Regions from separate parts of the Adlercreutzia sp. CNCM I-6216 genome, predicted to be linked through region 2. Evidence: riboswitches for the same ligand, from Rfam matches in the RefSeq annotation. Region 2 holds a riboswitch; the other holds the start of a gene.
What was found. Region 2 has a riboswitch for thiamine pyrophosphate ahead of thiC (phosphomethylpyrimidine synthase ThiC). Riboswitches for the same ligand answer to the same signal wherever they lie in the genome.
Positions count from the first base shown of each region.

Region 1 (7,376 bases), on a different contig from region 2:
CGCCTGCGGCTCCAAGGTGCAGCACGACTTCGACGCCGGCCCGGGCTCCATGGCCGACATGCCGTTCTTGGCCGTGAAGAACGACGGCTCGCGCTTCTGCAACGAGGCCGCCTGCGAGATGGCCGTCATGGGCAACTTCCTGCGCAGCGAGGCCGACCAGGGTTGGTACAGCCAGATCTTCGACAGCAACTACATGGCCGACACCGAGGGCTGGCCGGGAGTGGCCCTGCCGCCCGAGGCCATGGCGAGCTACATGCCCGAGGTCGAGGGCGAGAAGACCGGCGTCTACGAGAGCCTCATCAACACCTTCTCTGCCGATACCCTGGAAGAGCTCGGCCAGAAGCTCGGCCTGACCGACGTCGACGCCTTCGTGAAGACCGTCGAGCGCTACAACGAGCTGGCCGAGAAGGGCATCGATGAGGACATGGGCAAGCCGGCCCAGTTCCTGAAGGCCATCAAGCAGCCTCCCTTCTACGGCATCCACCGCCACATCGGCCTGTCCACTATCATTCACGGCGTGAACGTGAACAAGGACATGCAGGTGCTGAACGCCGAAGGCGCACCCATCGAGGGCCTGTACGCCATCGGCAACTGCGCCGGCAACTTCTTCGGCAGCCCCGACTACCCCATGACGGTGCCCGGCCTCTCCCTCGGCCGCTGCCACACCCAAGGCTACGTCGTCGGCCGCGCTGTGGCCAGCAAGTAGGCCGCCTCTCGCAGCAACGGTGCGGGCCCCCTCCCGACTTTCCGCACCCTCCCAGCATCACCCTCCCAAGTGCACGGGGCGCCATCGAGCGCCCCGTCGCTTTTCGACCACTCTTTGGCCCGAAGGACTCCGTTAGTTCCAAAAACGGGAGTCCGACACCCGAGCACGGCCAGTCGGAGCCAAAAAACGAGAGTTTGGCATCCACGCCAATCTCCTTTGCGGGAAGACTTTCCGCAAGCATCCTTCCGCAAAACGCTACAGAGCCCGTGCGATGGTGCCGCCGCCGAGGACGATGTCGCCTTCGTAGAGGACGGCGGCCTGTCCTGGGGCAGCGGCGCGCTGGGGCTCGTCGAAGGCGACGGTCAGCTCGTCAACACCAGTCTGCTCGGCCACCGCCGGCACCGGGTGCTGGCGGTAGTGAGTCTTCACCAGCACCTCGCGCGGACCTTGCCAAACGTCGCCGCTGATGAAGTTCACATCGCTAGCCACTACCCCCACGCTGAGCAGCTCGTCCTTAAAGCCAACAATGAGCCGGTTGGCGAACGCATCCTTCCCCAGCACGTACAACGGTTCGCGCGCCGCTACGCCGATGCCCTTGCGCTGCCCGATGGTGTAGCGGATGAGCCCCGCGTGCTCCCCGAGCACGCGCCCTTCCCGATCCACGATCTCCCCCGGATTGAAAGCAGTGTCCGCGCCACAGCGGCCCTCGATGAACCTCGCATAGTCGCCGTCGGGCACGAAGCAGATGTCCTGGCTCTCGGGCTTCGCCGCCGTGACGAGGCCGCGGGCACGGGCCAGCTCGCGCACCTCGCCTTTGGTCAGCTCGCCCAGGGGAAACAGCATGTGGGCGAGTGTGTCCTGGGTAAGGTGGTACAGCACGTAGCTTTGGTCCTTGACGGGGTCGCATGCCCGCAGAAGCTGCCAGCGTCCCGTGGCCGCATCCCACCGGCGCCGGGCGTAGTGCCCCGTGGCCACGTAGTCGAGCCCCAGCTCGCGGCGGCGCTGCTGGAGAGACTCGAACTTCAAGAACCGATTGCAGGCGATGCAAGGGTTGGGCGTGCGGCCCTCGAGATAGGCGTCGCAGAAGGGGCGTACCACCGCCGCATCGAAGCGATCGCGCAGGTCGAAGGCATCGTGGGGGATGCCGAGGCGCTGGCATACCTCCCGCGCGTCTTCCACATCGCGCGACGACCCGCAGGTCGATTCCTGGTCGTCCCGCAGCACCATCGTCGCGCCGCGCACGGCATAGCCCGCTTCCTGCAACAGCAGCGCGCACACGGAGCTATCGACGCCCCCCGACATCGCCGCCATCACGCCGGACGTCCCGAGCGCCACAGCCATCTCCCTGTCATCTTCGAAAGTCATGGGGCGCATCATAACACAGCACGCCGAAACGCCAATCATCCTTCGCTATGGGCAACCTCTTATCCTGACGATGGCCCACAGCAGCTCTCTTGGCTCCCTCTCCCCGTTTTTCCCTGTTTCTTCGCCTCTCGAAAGGCACGAGCGAATTCCTCACACGCACGTCGAAGCCATCGTGCTAAGCTGAAAGCATGCAGGGGTACCGCTCGGCGGCACGCGAAGCCGTCCCGTGGTTGAGAGGGCACAGGCGCCCAACCCTTCGAACCTGTCAGCTAACACTGTCGTAGGGAGCATGCTCGCCAAGCACAAGGGGCGCTTCCTGCGGGGAGCGCCTTTTTTGGCGCGGCCCGCAGGACAACGCTCCGGCTTCCGGAAAGGAACCGCCATGTCCGAACATTCCACTACCACCGCCTCCCCCACCCGCACTGAAGCGGAACTGCGGACGCTCATGGCCCGCGCCGTGCGCGAGGTGCGCGAGACGAACCCGCTCGCGCCTTCTATCACCAACACCGTGACCCAGAGCTTCGTCGCCAACGCCCAGTTGGCCGTCGGCGGCTCGGCGGCCATGGTGTATTTGCCCGACGAGGGCGAGTGCGTCGCCGCCCTGGGAGGGGCCGTCTACATCAACCTGGGCACGCTCATGCCCGTCTACGAGCAGACGGTTCCCGCCACGGCGCGCGCCTGCGCGGCCGCGGCCACGCCCTGGGTGCTCGACCCGGTGGGCGTGGGCATCGGCAGCCTGCGCACTCGGCTCATCGAGGCCGTGCGCGAGAATCCGCCGACCATTTTGCGCGGCAACGCCTCGGAGATCATCGCCGTGGCCGACCTGTGGGGGCTTGGCGGCAACTCGGCCGATGGCGCTTCCGGCGACGGCCCCCGCGGCGTCGATAGCACTGATTCCGTGGATGCCGCCGAGCGCGCCGCCGTGGCGTGCGCCCGCTTCACGGGAGGCGCGGTAGCCGTTTCCGGCGCTACCGACCTTGTCACTGACGGCGTGCAGGTGGCGCGGCTCTCCGGCGGCTCGTCCCTCATGACCTGCATCACCGGCTCTGGCTGCTCGCTGGGCGGCGTATGCGCCGTTTACGCCTGCGTGGCCGATCCCTTCGTGGCAGCGCTCACCGCAACGGCCGCCTACAACCTGGCCGGCCTGCGCGCAGCCGAAACCTGCGACGGTCCGGGCAGCTTCCAAGTCGCCTTCCTCAATGCCCTCTACAACCTCACCACCGAAGAAGTGACTGAGGCGCCTCTGGCACTCACCAGCACATCAGCCGCGTAATCCCATAGCGATAGCCCGCAAACCTCGAAGCCGCATTTGCAACCAAAGAGAAAGGCCGCCCTATGAACACCCTTGTTGCCGTTGCCATCGCGCCCTTCGGCGTGGGAGACGAGCTCGCGCCCTATGTGGCCGAGGCCATCCGCGTCATCCGCGACTCCGGCCTGTCCCACCGCACCACCTCCATGTTCACCGAGATCGAGGGCGACTGGGACGAGGTCATGGCCGTCGTACGCGACGCGACCATGGCCCTCGCCGACCAGGGCATCCGCACCGAGGTGGTCCTGAAGGCCGACATCCGGCCGGGGCACACCGACACCCTGCACACCAAGGTCGAGAAGGTGGAAGAGCTGCTGGCCGAGTAGGGGTTCGTCCACATCTTTCCATCATCTACATGGAGCCTCTTGCGCTTTCGCGTCGACCCGCTATGATGCTGCCCGACATACGACACGAAGCGAAAGAGGTTCCATGCTCCGCAAGATCATTCACATTGACGAGGACAAATGCATCGGCTGCGGCCTGTGCGTCGACGCATGCCACGAGGGTGCCATCGCCATGGTCGACGGCAAGGCGCGCCTTATGCGCGACGACTACTGCGACGGGCTGGGCGACTGCCTGCCGGCCTGCCCTACCGACGCCATCTCCTTCGTCGAGCGGGAAGCCGCTCCCTACGACGAGGCTGCCGTGGCGGCACACCTGGCCGCCCGCAACGGCGGCGCGACGGCTTGCAGCGTTCCGGCCGCGGCCGAGCACCGCAGCGGCTGTCCCGGCTCGGCCGCCCGCACCCTCATCGACGACGCTCCGAAGCCGGCGCCGTCGCCTGCGCACCAGGGCGGATGCCCCGGTTCCCGCAGCCGCTCCCTGAACGGAGCCCCGGCACCAGCCGCTCCTGTACCGGCTGCTCGCACCGCCGCTCCGGCCGCTACCGGCGCCACCGACGCGCTTTCCGCCGTGGCCGCCGCTCTGCCGAACCGCTTGGCTCAGTGGCCGTGCCAGATCAAACTCGTACCGGTGCAGGCCCCCTACTACCAGGGCCGCGGGCTGCTTATCGCCGCCGACTGCACCGCGTTTGCCTGCGCCAGCTTCCACGAGCGCTTCATGAGCGGCAACGTCACCATCATCGGCTGCCCCAAGCTGGACGAGGGCTCCTACACCGACAAGCTCGCCGCCATCATCGCCGCCAACGACATCACCTCGGTCACCGTCGCCCGCATGGAGGTGCCCTGCTGCGGCGGCCTCGAGCGCGCCGCCGCCGAGGCCTGCGCCCAGTCGGGCAAGGACATCCCCTTCGAAGTGGTCACCTTCGCCGTCAACGGCGACGTCATCGGCTAGAAACAACCGACGCGCACTTGATTGAATGCGCCTCCTAGTTCATCGAGGATGACCAGGTCAGCCCAGCTCGACCATAACCGCCTCCGAGACGATCCCGGCTACCTCCGGGATCGTCTCTTCTTCCAAGGAAGAGAAGCTCATCACGAAGGCGGGACGGCGCCGACCCCTCCCCTCGCTGCACCCAGACCGCACCTCGTCGCATACCCTTCGGGCACCCTCGACTTCGCGAGCCTCGCACCGGCAGCCTACCGTTTCGTTCGAGCTGCGCCCAGGAGCTCCCGCCTCGCAACCCGTGAACCGATAACGGCCCAAAGGCGCCAGGCGCACGCCCCGAATCGCAGCGCGCCGGGCCACGCGCTCCTCGAAAGTCGCACTATCTCTCTCGTCTCCTTCGACACTCCTAACCTCCATGAGAAAGTGCAGCCCGGCACCCGCATTGGCAAAGTGCAAATGATCGCCGGCCGAAGACGCCGCTAGTACGTCAATCAGCGCGCTCAGCCGCCGCCGGTAACGCGTCCGCTGGCGATTGACATGGCGCTCGTAGTCCCCCGACTCCATGAACCGCGCCAACGTCAGCTGCTCCAATGCACCCACCGTGCAGGCGTAAAAGCCAAGTCGGTCGCGGAACCGTTCGGCCAGCGCCTCGGGCAGCACCATGTAGCCAATGCGGAAAGCACCCCCGAGCGTCTTCGAGAACGTGTTCGCGTAAATGACCCGCCCAGCCCCATCGAGGGCCGCGAGTGGAGGTACGGGACGCCCCGCCATGCGGAACTCGCAGTCGAAGTCATCTTCGATGAGGTAGCGCGACTGGGCACTGGAAGCTTTCACGCTCCGACCGCGAATCTCCCTAGCCGCTGCACCGTCCTCGGGCGCGGCAACCCCACTCTGGGCCCATTCCAACAACGAGCGCCGGCGCGACACCGGCACCGTGATACCGGTGGGAAACTGGTGCGACGGCGTGCAGTGCAGCACGTCGATGCGGGCACGCTCGAGCGCCTCCAAGACCGGCCCTTCCCCATCGAGAGCGATCGGCCGCACCGCCACGTCGTTCGACTCGTAGATGCGCGTAAGCCGCGGATAGCCGGGGTCTTCCACGCCGTACGCCAGATTACGACCGAGCAGCTGCACGAGCAGGCCATAAAGCGACTGGGCACCGGAACCGATCACGATCTGGTCGGGATGCACCTCCATGCCGCGAAAGCCCCGCAGATGCGCCGCGATGGCCGCCCGCAACCGAGGCGATCCCTGAGGCCCCGACGCCTCCAGCACCGTGCGCTCGCTCTCGTCGGCCAACACGCGCCGCAGCGTCCGTGCCCACGCCGCGTAGGGAAACACCCCTTCCGGCGCCGTCGCCCCCGTGAAATCGGCGAGCCATTTGCGTCCGGCGCCATTCTGGCCGCACCAAGATGCCCCACATCCGGCATCGTTCTGGCCGTTCCAAGATGCCCCGCATTCGGCCCTGTCATCCCCGATGCACGCGTTGCTCCGGATTTTCGTCGCATTCCCGCAGAGGCTCGCTTCGCCCTGGAACCCCCCACACGCCCCCGAAACATCCCCTTTGCCACAAGCTATACAAAAGGACTCGTCTTTTGTGGCAAGTTTTTCGAGGGTTTCGACGTCGCCACCTTCCGAAACCCCCATTTTGGCTACGCCGAGCGCGCTTTTGCCCTCGAAACCGGCTTTGGAAGGCGATTTCACGGTTTCACGCGTCGAAACCCTCGAAAAACTTGCCAAATTCGAGCCGATTTCCTGCACATAGAAGCCGCTGCGGGGCACGGCGCGCACATAGCCCTCGGCCACCAGCTGGTCCAAGGCCCCCTCCACGGTGACGACGCTCACCCCCAAATGCTTTGCGAATGCCCGCTTGGAAGGGAGGCGCGCGCCGGCCGCAAGAACACCGGACTCGATGTCGGCTCGAAGCGCCCGGTAAAGCTGCTCGTACAGGCTCGTCTCCCCTCCACGATTTAGCACATACGTGAGCATCGCTTTCCCTTCCTCCTCCTGCAGCACGCTTTGAACGAGCTGCTCCTTTACGACCACCTGGTCTTCTGCCAGATCGCCAGCTCGTCGGCTCTTTGCGAAACCGAGGCCATCTCCAACTGACCTTATTAAAACTTCCCAAATTGAATATAACACTAAGCTCAGTTATCCCTTACCCTTCCGCTCATATCTTTTGCGAAAGGAAGGATCCTCATGACCGAAACCGCCCCCGCCGCTAACCAGGCCGGCAACCCCGCTACTCCCATCACCTCTGCTGAGCGCGTAGCCCTCAACCGCCAGCTCGCCCAAATGCTGAAAGGCGGCGTCATCATGGACGTCACCACCCCCGAGCAGGCCCGCATCGCCGAGGCCGCCGGAGCCGCGGCCGTTATGGCGCTCGAGCGCATCCCCGCCGACATCCGCGCGGCCGGCGGCGTTTCCCGCATGAGCGACCCGGCCATGATCAAGGGCATCCAGGCGGCCGTTTCCATCCCCATCATGGCGAAATGCCGCATCGGGCACTTCGCCGAGGCACAGATCCTCCAGGCCATCGACATCGACTACATCGACGAATCCGAAGTGCTCTCGCCGGCTGACGACACCTACCACATCGACAAGACCGTCTTCGCCGTCCCCTTCGTCTGCGGCGCCCGCGACCTCGGCGAGGCCCTGCGCCGCATTGCCGAGGGCGCCACGATGATCCGCACCAAAGGCGAGCCGGGC
Region 1 covers NZ_CDSBIE010000010.1:37,093-44,468, reverse strand. Annotated here, with positions in the region: gene ACYVRU_RS09505 (FAD-binding protein) at 1-706, shown strand, start outside; gene mnmA (tRNA 2-thiouridine(34) synthase MnmA) at 962-2,071, opposite strand; TPP riboswitch at 2,254-2,375, shown strand; gene thiM (hydroxyethylthiazole kinase) at 2,454-3,344, shown strand; gene ACYVRU_RS09490 (MTH1187 family thiamine-binding protein) at 3,407-3,706, shown strand; gene ACYVRU_RS09485 (ATP-binding protein) at 3,810-4,673, shown strand; gene ACYVRU_RS09480 (aminotransferase-like domain-containing protein) at 4,731-6,656, opposite strand; gene pdxS (pyridoxal 5'-phosphate synthase lyase subunit PdxS) at 6,867-7,376, shown strand, end outside.
Region 1: linked by a shared signal. The riboswitch ahead of thiM (hydroxyethylthiazole kinase) and the one ahead of thiC (phosphomethylpyrimidine synthase ThiC) in region 2 are both predicted to bind thiamine pyrophosphate.

Region 2 (7,376 bases):
TGCGCGGCGAGACGGTGGCGGACATCGCCGAGGCCATCGGCATCAGCGCTGAGAAGCTGCAGGCCTCCATCGACAAGTACAATGCCGATTGCGCTGCCGGAGTCGATGCCTTTGGCCGCAACCCCGAGAAGATGGCTCCTTTGGGCGATGGCCCTTACTACGCCATCGAGCTTGCGCCTTCCATTATCTACACCATCGGCGGTCTGACCACCGACGAGTACGGTCGCACGCTCACATGGCGCAACGAGCCCATTCCCCGTTTGTACAGCGCGGGCAACATCGGCAACGTGGTCACCTATATGCAGCCTATCGCCGTCAACGGCTGCTGGGGCCAGGCCGGCGTGGCGATCAGCAGCATCGCCGAGCTGGAGCCGTGGGACTTTGATCTCGAGTAATTTCGGCTCAATAGCGAGAACAAGGACGGTACCATCATGAACAAGAAACTATTTCTGGGCAGCATGCTTTTGGGCGTGGCGCTCGTGGCGGCGCTGGCCGGCTGTGCGCAGCAGGCACTCTCTTCCACAGGAAGCGCGATTGACTGGAACGGCATAACGTCTGTTCAAGCCACACCTAAGGACAAGGTGAAGTTCAAGCTGACCGAGGAGTCGGAATGCGATGCCTGCCATGACTCGGAAGTGGCCTCCGCTCAAAACGAGCTCTGCCTTGCCGGCATCGAGGACCACCAGGACATTGGCTGCCTCGATTGCCATACGAAGGATAAGGCTCTGGAGGGGGCCCACCGCAAGCTTTCGGCTGACAGCAAGGAGGCCGACAGTCTGAAGCGCACAGAGGTGACCGATCAGACCTGCTTGAACGAAGACTGCCACAACTATGACGAGATGATCGCGAACATTCCCGACGACAAGCTTTTGGTGGATGCCAACGGCACGACGGTGAACCCTCATGAGATTCACAATGTGGGCACTTCCCACGGGGACATCAAGTGCTCCGACTGCCATCTGACGCACAAGGAGGGGGAGGCCTATCAAACAGCCACCGACAAGTGCCTCAGCTGCCACCACGAGAACGTTTACGAGTGCGGTACCTGCCACTAGGCGGCTCCACGAATCATTGAAAAGGAGTGCGTAAGATGAGTATCTCGACGACTGCTCTCGATAGACGCAGCGCTGTGAAGATCGCGGCGGCCGCTTCCCTTCTTGCCGCCGGCGGAGCGTGCATCTTCATGGTGGACGCGGCACACGCCGAAGACGAGGGTCGGGCCGAGGGCGGCAGGGAAACGGGTCCCTACGCTGGCCGCGTGGGCTTTCTCGTGAAGCCGCACAATTGTCTCAACTGCCAAGCTTGCGTTGAGGCTTGTCGCAAGTTCAACAAGACCCCCGAATCGCGCCCGGCTCGCCGCCACATTACCAAGTACGAGAAAGACGGCGAGGCGCTGTTTGTGTCGACGTCCTGCATGCACTGCGAGGAGCCGGCCTGCGCGTCGGTGTGCCCTGCCGGAGCCATCAAGAAGGCGGAGGACGGGGTGGTCTACGTCGATAAGGATCGCTGCATCGGCTGCAAGTACTGCTACCAGGCCTGCCCCTTCGGCGTGCCCACCTACAGCTCGGCCGCTATGGACAAGTGTGACTGCTGCACCCTGGGCGGCACGCGCCCGGGCAACGCCCCGCGTTGCGCCGAGGCCTGCAAGTTCGGGGCGCTTCACTTCGGCACGGTAGACGAGCTTCTGGCCCAGTGTCCCGACGCCAAGGTGGTGGAGGCGTCCACGAAACCGTCCTTCTATTTGGCCTAGCCGATAGATGACCGGGGCGCGCCTGAGTGCCGCGCCCCACCGTGAAAACCATTTCGTGCTAAGGAGAGAGAATGGAAGGATTGCAAGATATTTGGGGCTGGCAGCCCGCCCTGTACCTGTTTTTGGGCGGCATGGGCGCCGGCGCGTTCATCGCTGCCATGGTGGTGTACTTCAGGGAGGGCGACAAGGCGCGCTCCACGGTGTTCGCGTCGCTTGTGGCCGCTGTTGTCTGCCTCGCCGTGGGCCTGCTGCTGCTTTTGAGCGAGCTCATCACGCCCTTGCGCGGTATGATGATGTGGCAGAGCTTCTCGAACTTCGGCTCGTGGATGACCTTCGGCGCCTGGATCGTGTTCGCGGCTCTCGTGGTATTCGCTCTTGAGGCCATCGTCGTCTGGGAGAAGACGGCCGGGGCTTTGGCGAAGCGCATCAAGGGCTTCGACGGGTATGCGCCGAAGCTGGCGCGCGCGTTAGGCGTCGTCAGCTGCGTGCTGGGCTTCTGCGTGGCGGTGTACACGGGCATTCTGCTCATGAGCGCTCCGGGTGTTCCGCTCTGGAACACATTGCTCCTGCCGTGCTTGTTCACGGTGTCGGCGCTGGATACCGGCGTGGCTCTGGTGGAGGTTATCGCGCTGGCCAACCGTAAGAAGGCCGCGCTTTCCAAGGAGACGAACCGCATTTTGGAGTACGCGGTCGTGGCGCTGGTGGTGTTGGAGCTGGCAGTGTTGGCCCTCCTTTTGGTCTCCATGGCGGGCTCGCCGGTTCAGGAGTCCCACGAGGCCGCCGTTGCCGCCCAATCGGCCGCACTCATCATCGGAGGCGATCTGGCTCTGCCGTTCTGGGCGCTGGTCGTCCTGGTTGGACTGGTCTGCCCCCTTGCGGCGGCGCTTGTCGCCCTGGTGGGCAAGTCCGACAAGGCCCAGGGCGCCACGCTCTGGGGTGCTTTGGGCGCCATGATCGGCGGCTGCGCTCTGCGCTTCATCATCGTTATGGCCGGCCTTCATGCCGACCCGGTAATTGATGCGGTGTCGCAGTTACTCGGATAGCCCCCTCGACCCCTTTGGGTGATCCCCTTCCTTAAAAACGGTCCGCTGCGTAGTCGCAGTGGACCGTTTTGATTCATGGAGAGGCAGTGCAAACAGAAAGGCGAGCGGGCCTGTAAGCCGGGTTCTGTCTTGGGACGGCCATTTATCTCGAACGCGAGTCGCCCCGCGCCTCTAGCACGCAACCCGAGCGCACGGCGGGCCACCGTATGGCGCTCCTATTTGCGCTTGCTCCAGATGGGGTTTACCAAGCCGCGACGTTGCCGCCGCGCTGGTGCGCTCTTACCGCACCGTTTCAGCTTTTCTCCTGTGTCGCGCATGCTGCGCATCGCAGCATGTTCCGAGCAGGGGAGTCTTCTTTTCTGTGGCACTGATCCGTCGGGTCGCCCCGCCCAGCCGTTAGCTGGCATCTTGCCCTGCGGAGCCCGGACTTTCCTCGCACCCTGAAAGGGTACGCGGCCGTCTGGCTCGCTCGCCTGTGGTATTGTAGCAGAACTTGCTTCACCCTGGTCGAACCACACGAGTGACACACCGTGTCATCCTGGGCGGAGCGCGCAGCACGAGGTCGAAGGATCTAGCGGCTCCCCGCAATGAGATCCTTCGACTTGCGCTCGCTTAAGGATGACATGGTGAATGTGAATGGAGGATATGTTTTGAGCACGGTCGCATTAGTTGGCGCATCGGATTTCAATGCCGCTCACTTTGCCGCCCATTGGAAAGAGGGCGCCTTCGATGCGGTCATCGCCGTGGACGGGGGGTTTGCCTCCCTGGCAGCTGTGGACTGCGCGCCTGATCTGGCCATGGGCGACTTCGACTCGCTGGGATACGTGCCCGAGGGCATGTCCGTGAAGGCGTTTTCGCCGGAGAAGGACGCGTCGGATATGGAATTGGCTTTGGAGGAGGCCCTCGCGCGCGGCGCCGATGCCGTGGAGGTGTACGGCGCGCTCGGGGGGCGGCTCGACCACACGGTGGCGAACTTGCAGCTCTTGGCCTCCTTTGCCGAGCGGGGGCTCGCTGTGGCCGCAGTGGGGGAGCGCGAGCTTATCGCGTTTCTCGTCGGCCCCGGCGAGCTGCGCCTTCCCGCGTTGCCGAGCGGTATCGTGTCGGTGTTCTCGCTCACCGACGTTTCCACGGGGGTTGTGGAAGAGGGCCTGAAGTACGGCCTCGATGGCGTGGCCCTCACGAACCGCACGAGCTGGGGCCTTTCCAACGAGCTTGTCGGCACGCCGGCCCGCATTGCCCTGGAAAGCGGCACGCTGGCAGTGTTTTTGCCGCTCTAGCGCTGTGCCGTTCCCTATACTGGCACTACAACCATAGACTTGGGGAGCTTGCAGCCGCGTGGCGGCCGGGCAGGCTGAGAGGGGGCGCCGAATTCGCCCCGACCCGCAAAACCTGATATGGGTAATGCCAACGAAGGGAGTTTTCATGACTGACAGCCAGTCTGCCGACGCAGCACAGCCGATCACGCAGATCGACTTCGCCCGCGCCGGCGTCGTCACGCCTCAAATGGCCGCCGTTGCCGCTGCCGAGGGTCGCGAGCCGGAGGACATCCGCGCCGCCGTGGCTACCGGCCGCATCGCCATTCCGGCCAACATCCACCACGCAAGCCTCGCGCCCGCCGGCGTCGGTTCCACCCTGGAGGGCGTCCCTCTCTCCACGAAGGTGAACGTGAACCTCGGCATCTCGGGCGATCTGGCCGATGAGGCTCTGGAATGGGAGAAGGTGGACGTGGCCCTGGAACTGGGCGCTGACGCCATCATGGATCTTTCCAACTCCGGCAAGACCCGCGCCTTCCGCCGCGCGCTCGTTGAGAAGTCGCCGGCTATGATCGGCACCGTGCCCATGTACGACGCCATCGGTTACCTGGAAAAAGCGCTGATCGCCATCACGCCCGAGGACTTCCTGGAGGTGGTGCGCGCCCATGCCGAGGACGGGGTCGATTTCGTCACCATCCACGCCGGCATGAACCGCCGGGTCATCGAGTCGTTCAAGGAGACGGGGCGGCTTACCAACATTGTGTCCCGCGGCGGCTCCCTCATCTTCGCCTGGATGGAGGCCACCGGTCGCGAGAACCCCTTCTACGAGTACTACGACGAGGTGCTCGCCATCTTGCACGAGCACGATGTGTGCATCTCCATTGGGGACGCCATGCGTCCCGGCAGCGGCTACGATGCCACGGACGCCGGGCAGATCGCCGAGCTCATCGAAATTGGCAAGCTGACGCGCCGCGCCTGGGACGCCGGAGTGCAGGTGATGGTGGAAGGCCCCGGGCATATGGCGCTCGATGAGATCGCCGCCAACATGAAGCTGGAGAAGCGGCTGTGCCACGAGGCGCCCTTCTACGTGCTGGGGCCGCTTGTGACTGACATCGCCCCGGGCTACGACCACATCACGGCGGCCATCGGAGGCGCCATCGCGGCTTCTGCCGGCGCCGACTTCCTCTGCTACGTGACGCCGGCCGAGCATCTGCGCCTGCCGGACGCGAACGACGTGCGCGAGGGGCTGGTGGCTACGAAGATCGCCGCCCACGCCGCCGACATCGCCAAAGGCGTGCCCGGCGCGCGCGATCGCGACAATCGCATGAGTGATGCGCGGCGCCGCGTGGCCTGGGACGAGATGTTCGAGCTGTCGCTGGATCCGGTCCGCGCCCGCGCCGTCTTCGAGAGCGCCCCGCCTTCCACCGAGGGCACCTGCACCATGTGCGGCAAGATGTGCGCCATGAAGACCGTGAACGACATCATGGACGGTCTCGTGGTCGACCTGGATGCGGAGTAGGGGCGCCAAGGAGGCGTTGGAAGAGAATGGGGCGCGAGGCGCAGAGTCGGGTCGATCTTCGCCCCCTATTGAGGCAGAAAAATCGAGTTGTTAGACTTTTTCAGCAGGGCATTTTGCGGAAACAATGAACTAAAAAGGTCTGACCAGGCATTTTCGTAGTGTTTCCTCCTGTTTGCTCGGCATCGCGCTTGCGCAATGTCTAACAACTCGAAAAAAGTGACCAGAACGAACACCCAGTTTGGAACAAGGAGTGAACATGCCTGTACGGGAACGTGGAAAGTGGTCGGCGGAGGCCATTCGCTGTGCCTTGAAGCTGTACGCGGTGACGGACAACGCGTGGCTGGGGGAGAGGTCGCTGGCGCAGTGCGTGGAAGCAGCGCTTGCCGGGGGTGCGACCTTCGTGCAGCTGCGCGACAAGCAGGCGACCGGCGATGCGCTGCGGGCCGAGGCGGAGGAGCTGCTCGCGCTCTGCCGCGCGGCCGGCGTGCCTTTCGTGGTGAACGACGACGTGGAATGCGCGCTCGCCGTGGGCGCCGACGGGGTGCACGTGGGCCAGGACGACATGGCCTGCGAACGGGCGCGGGCGCTGCTCGGCCCCGACGCCATCGTGGGCGTCTCTACCCAGACGGTGGAGCAGGCGCGGGCAGCCGAGGCGGCCGGTGCCGACTACCTGGGCGTCGGCGGCGTGACCGGCACGGCCACCAAGCCCGAGGCCGGGGTGCTCGCAGCCGAGGAGTTCCGCGCTATCGTCGCTGCCGTGGACATCCCCGTCGTCGCCATCGGCGGCGTGAATGCCGCCACGGTGCCGTGCCTGTCCGAGCTGGACGTTGACGGCGCCGCCGTGGTGAGCGCCATCTTCGCCGCTGACGATATTGAGGCCGCAACACGCGAGCTTTCCCGTATCATCGACGAAACCCTGAGTATTTAAGTCATGGTCGCCTGCTTGCCGCAGCCGCGAAAGGGGCGGCGCTCCTGGCTTCGGGCAACGCGCAGGGAGAAACGGGACGGGAATCGGAAGACCCGTTAGCGAGAAAGGAACATCCATGCTCGGCGACGAGAACAACAACGACCTCATCGACCTCACTTCCATCGATCGCGCGAAGTGCGCGCTGCTCGTCATCGACGAGCTGGGCGATCCCACGGGAGGCCCGCTCGAGCCGGTGCTCCTGCCTGCCATCCAGCAGACGGCCAAGCTCACGACGGCCGCCCGCGCCGTCGGTATGCCCGTCGTCTTCACCAACGACGCCCACCTCCCCGGCATTGATCGCGAGTTGGCCCTGTGGGGCGCCCACGGCATCGCCGGAACCCCCGAGGCCCAAACGTCGCCCTTGCTCGATCCTCAGCCCACCGATTACGTGGTGGAGAAGCGCCGCTACAGCGGCTTCTTCCAGACGGGACTGCTTTTGCTGTTGAACGAGCTGGACGTCGACACCCTCATCTGCTGCGGCATGGATACGAATATCTGCGTGAAGCACACGGTGGCCGACGCTTATTTCAACAACTTCAACATCATCGTGGTGGGCGACGCCACGGCCACCTTCCTCGTGGGCAACCAGGAGGAGGGCCTCGAATACATGAAGGTGTGCTACGCTGCCAAGGTCGTCGACACCAATGAGGCCGTGAATCTCATCGAGGGGTAGCCCCCGTCTCATCAACGGTTGATTGCCAGAAAGGGGCGGCCGTGCAGGCGCGCCCCTTTCGTGTGAAATGATGGTTTCATGCGGCCGTTCGGGAAGCGGTCGACGCCGTCGCGAAAGGAATGCCATGAAAGCGGTTCTCACCATTGCCGGATCCGATTCCAGCGGGGGAGC
Region 2 covers NZ_CDSBIE010000008.1:4,334-11,709, reverse strand. Annotated here, with positions in the region: gene ACYVRU_RS08380 (FAD-dependent oxidoreductase) at 1-395, shown strand, start outside; gene ACYVRU_RS08375 (cytochrome c3 family protein) at 432-1,055, shown strand; gene ACYVRU_RS08370 (4Fe-4S dicluster domain-containing protein) at 1,091-1,750, shown strand; gene nrfD (NrfD/PsrC family molybdoenzyme membrane anchor subunit) at 1,822-2,793, shown strand; RNA gene rnpB (RNase P RNA component class A) at 2,891-3,265, opposite strand; gene ACYVRU_RS08355 (thiamine diphosphokinase) at 3,444-4,070, shown strand; TPP riboswitch at 4,101-4,226, shown strand; gene thiC (phosphomethylpyrimidine synthase ThiC) at 4,216-5,565, shown strand; gene thiE (thiamine phosphate synthase) at 5,822-6,493, shown strand; gene ACYVRU_RS08340 (cysteine hydrolase family protein) at 6,609-7,205, shown strand; gene thiD (bifunctional hydroxymethylpyrimidine kinase/phosphomethylpyrimidine kinase) at 7,330-7,376, shown strand, end outside.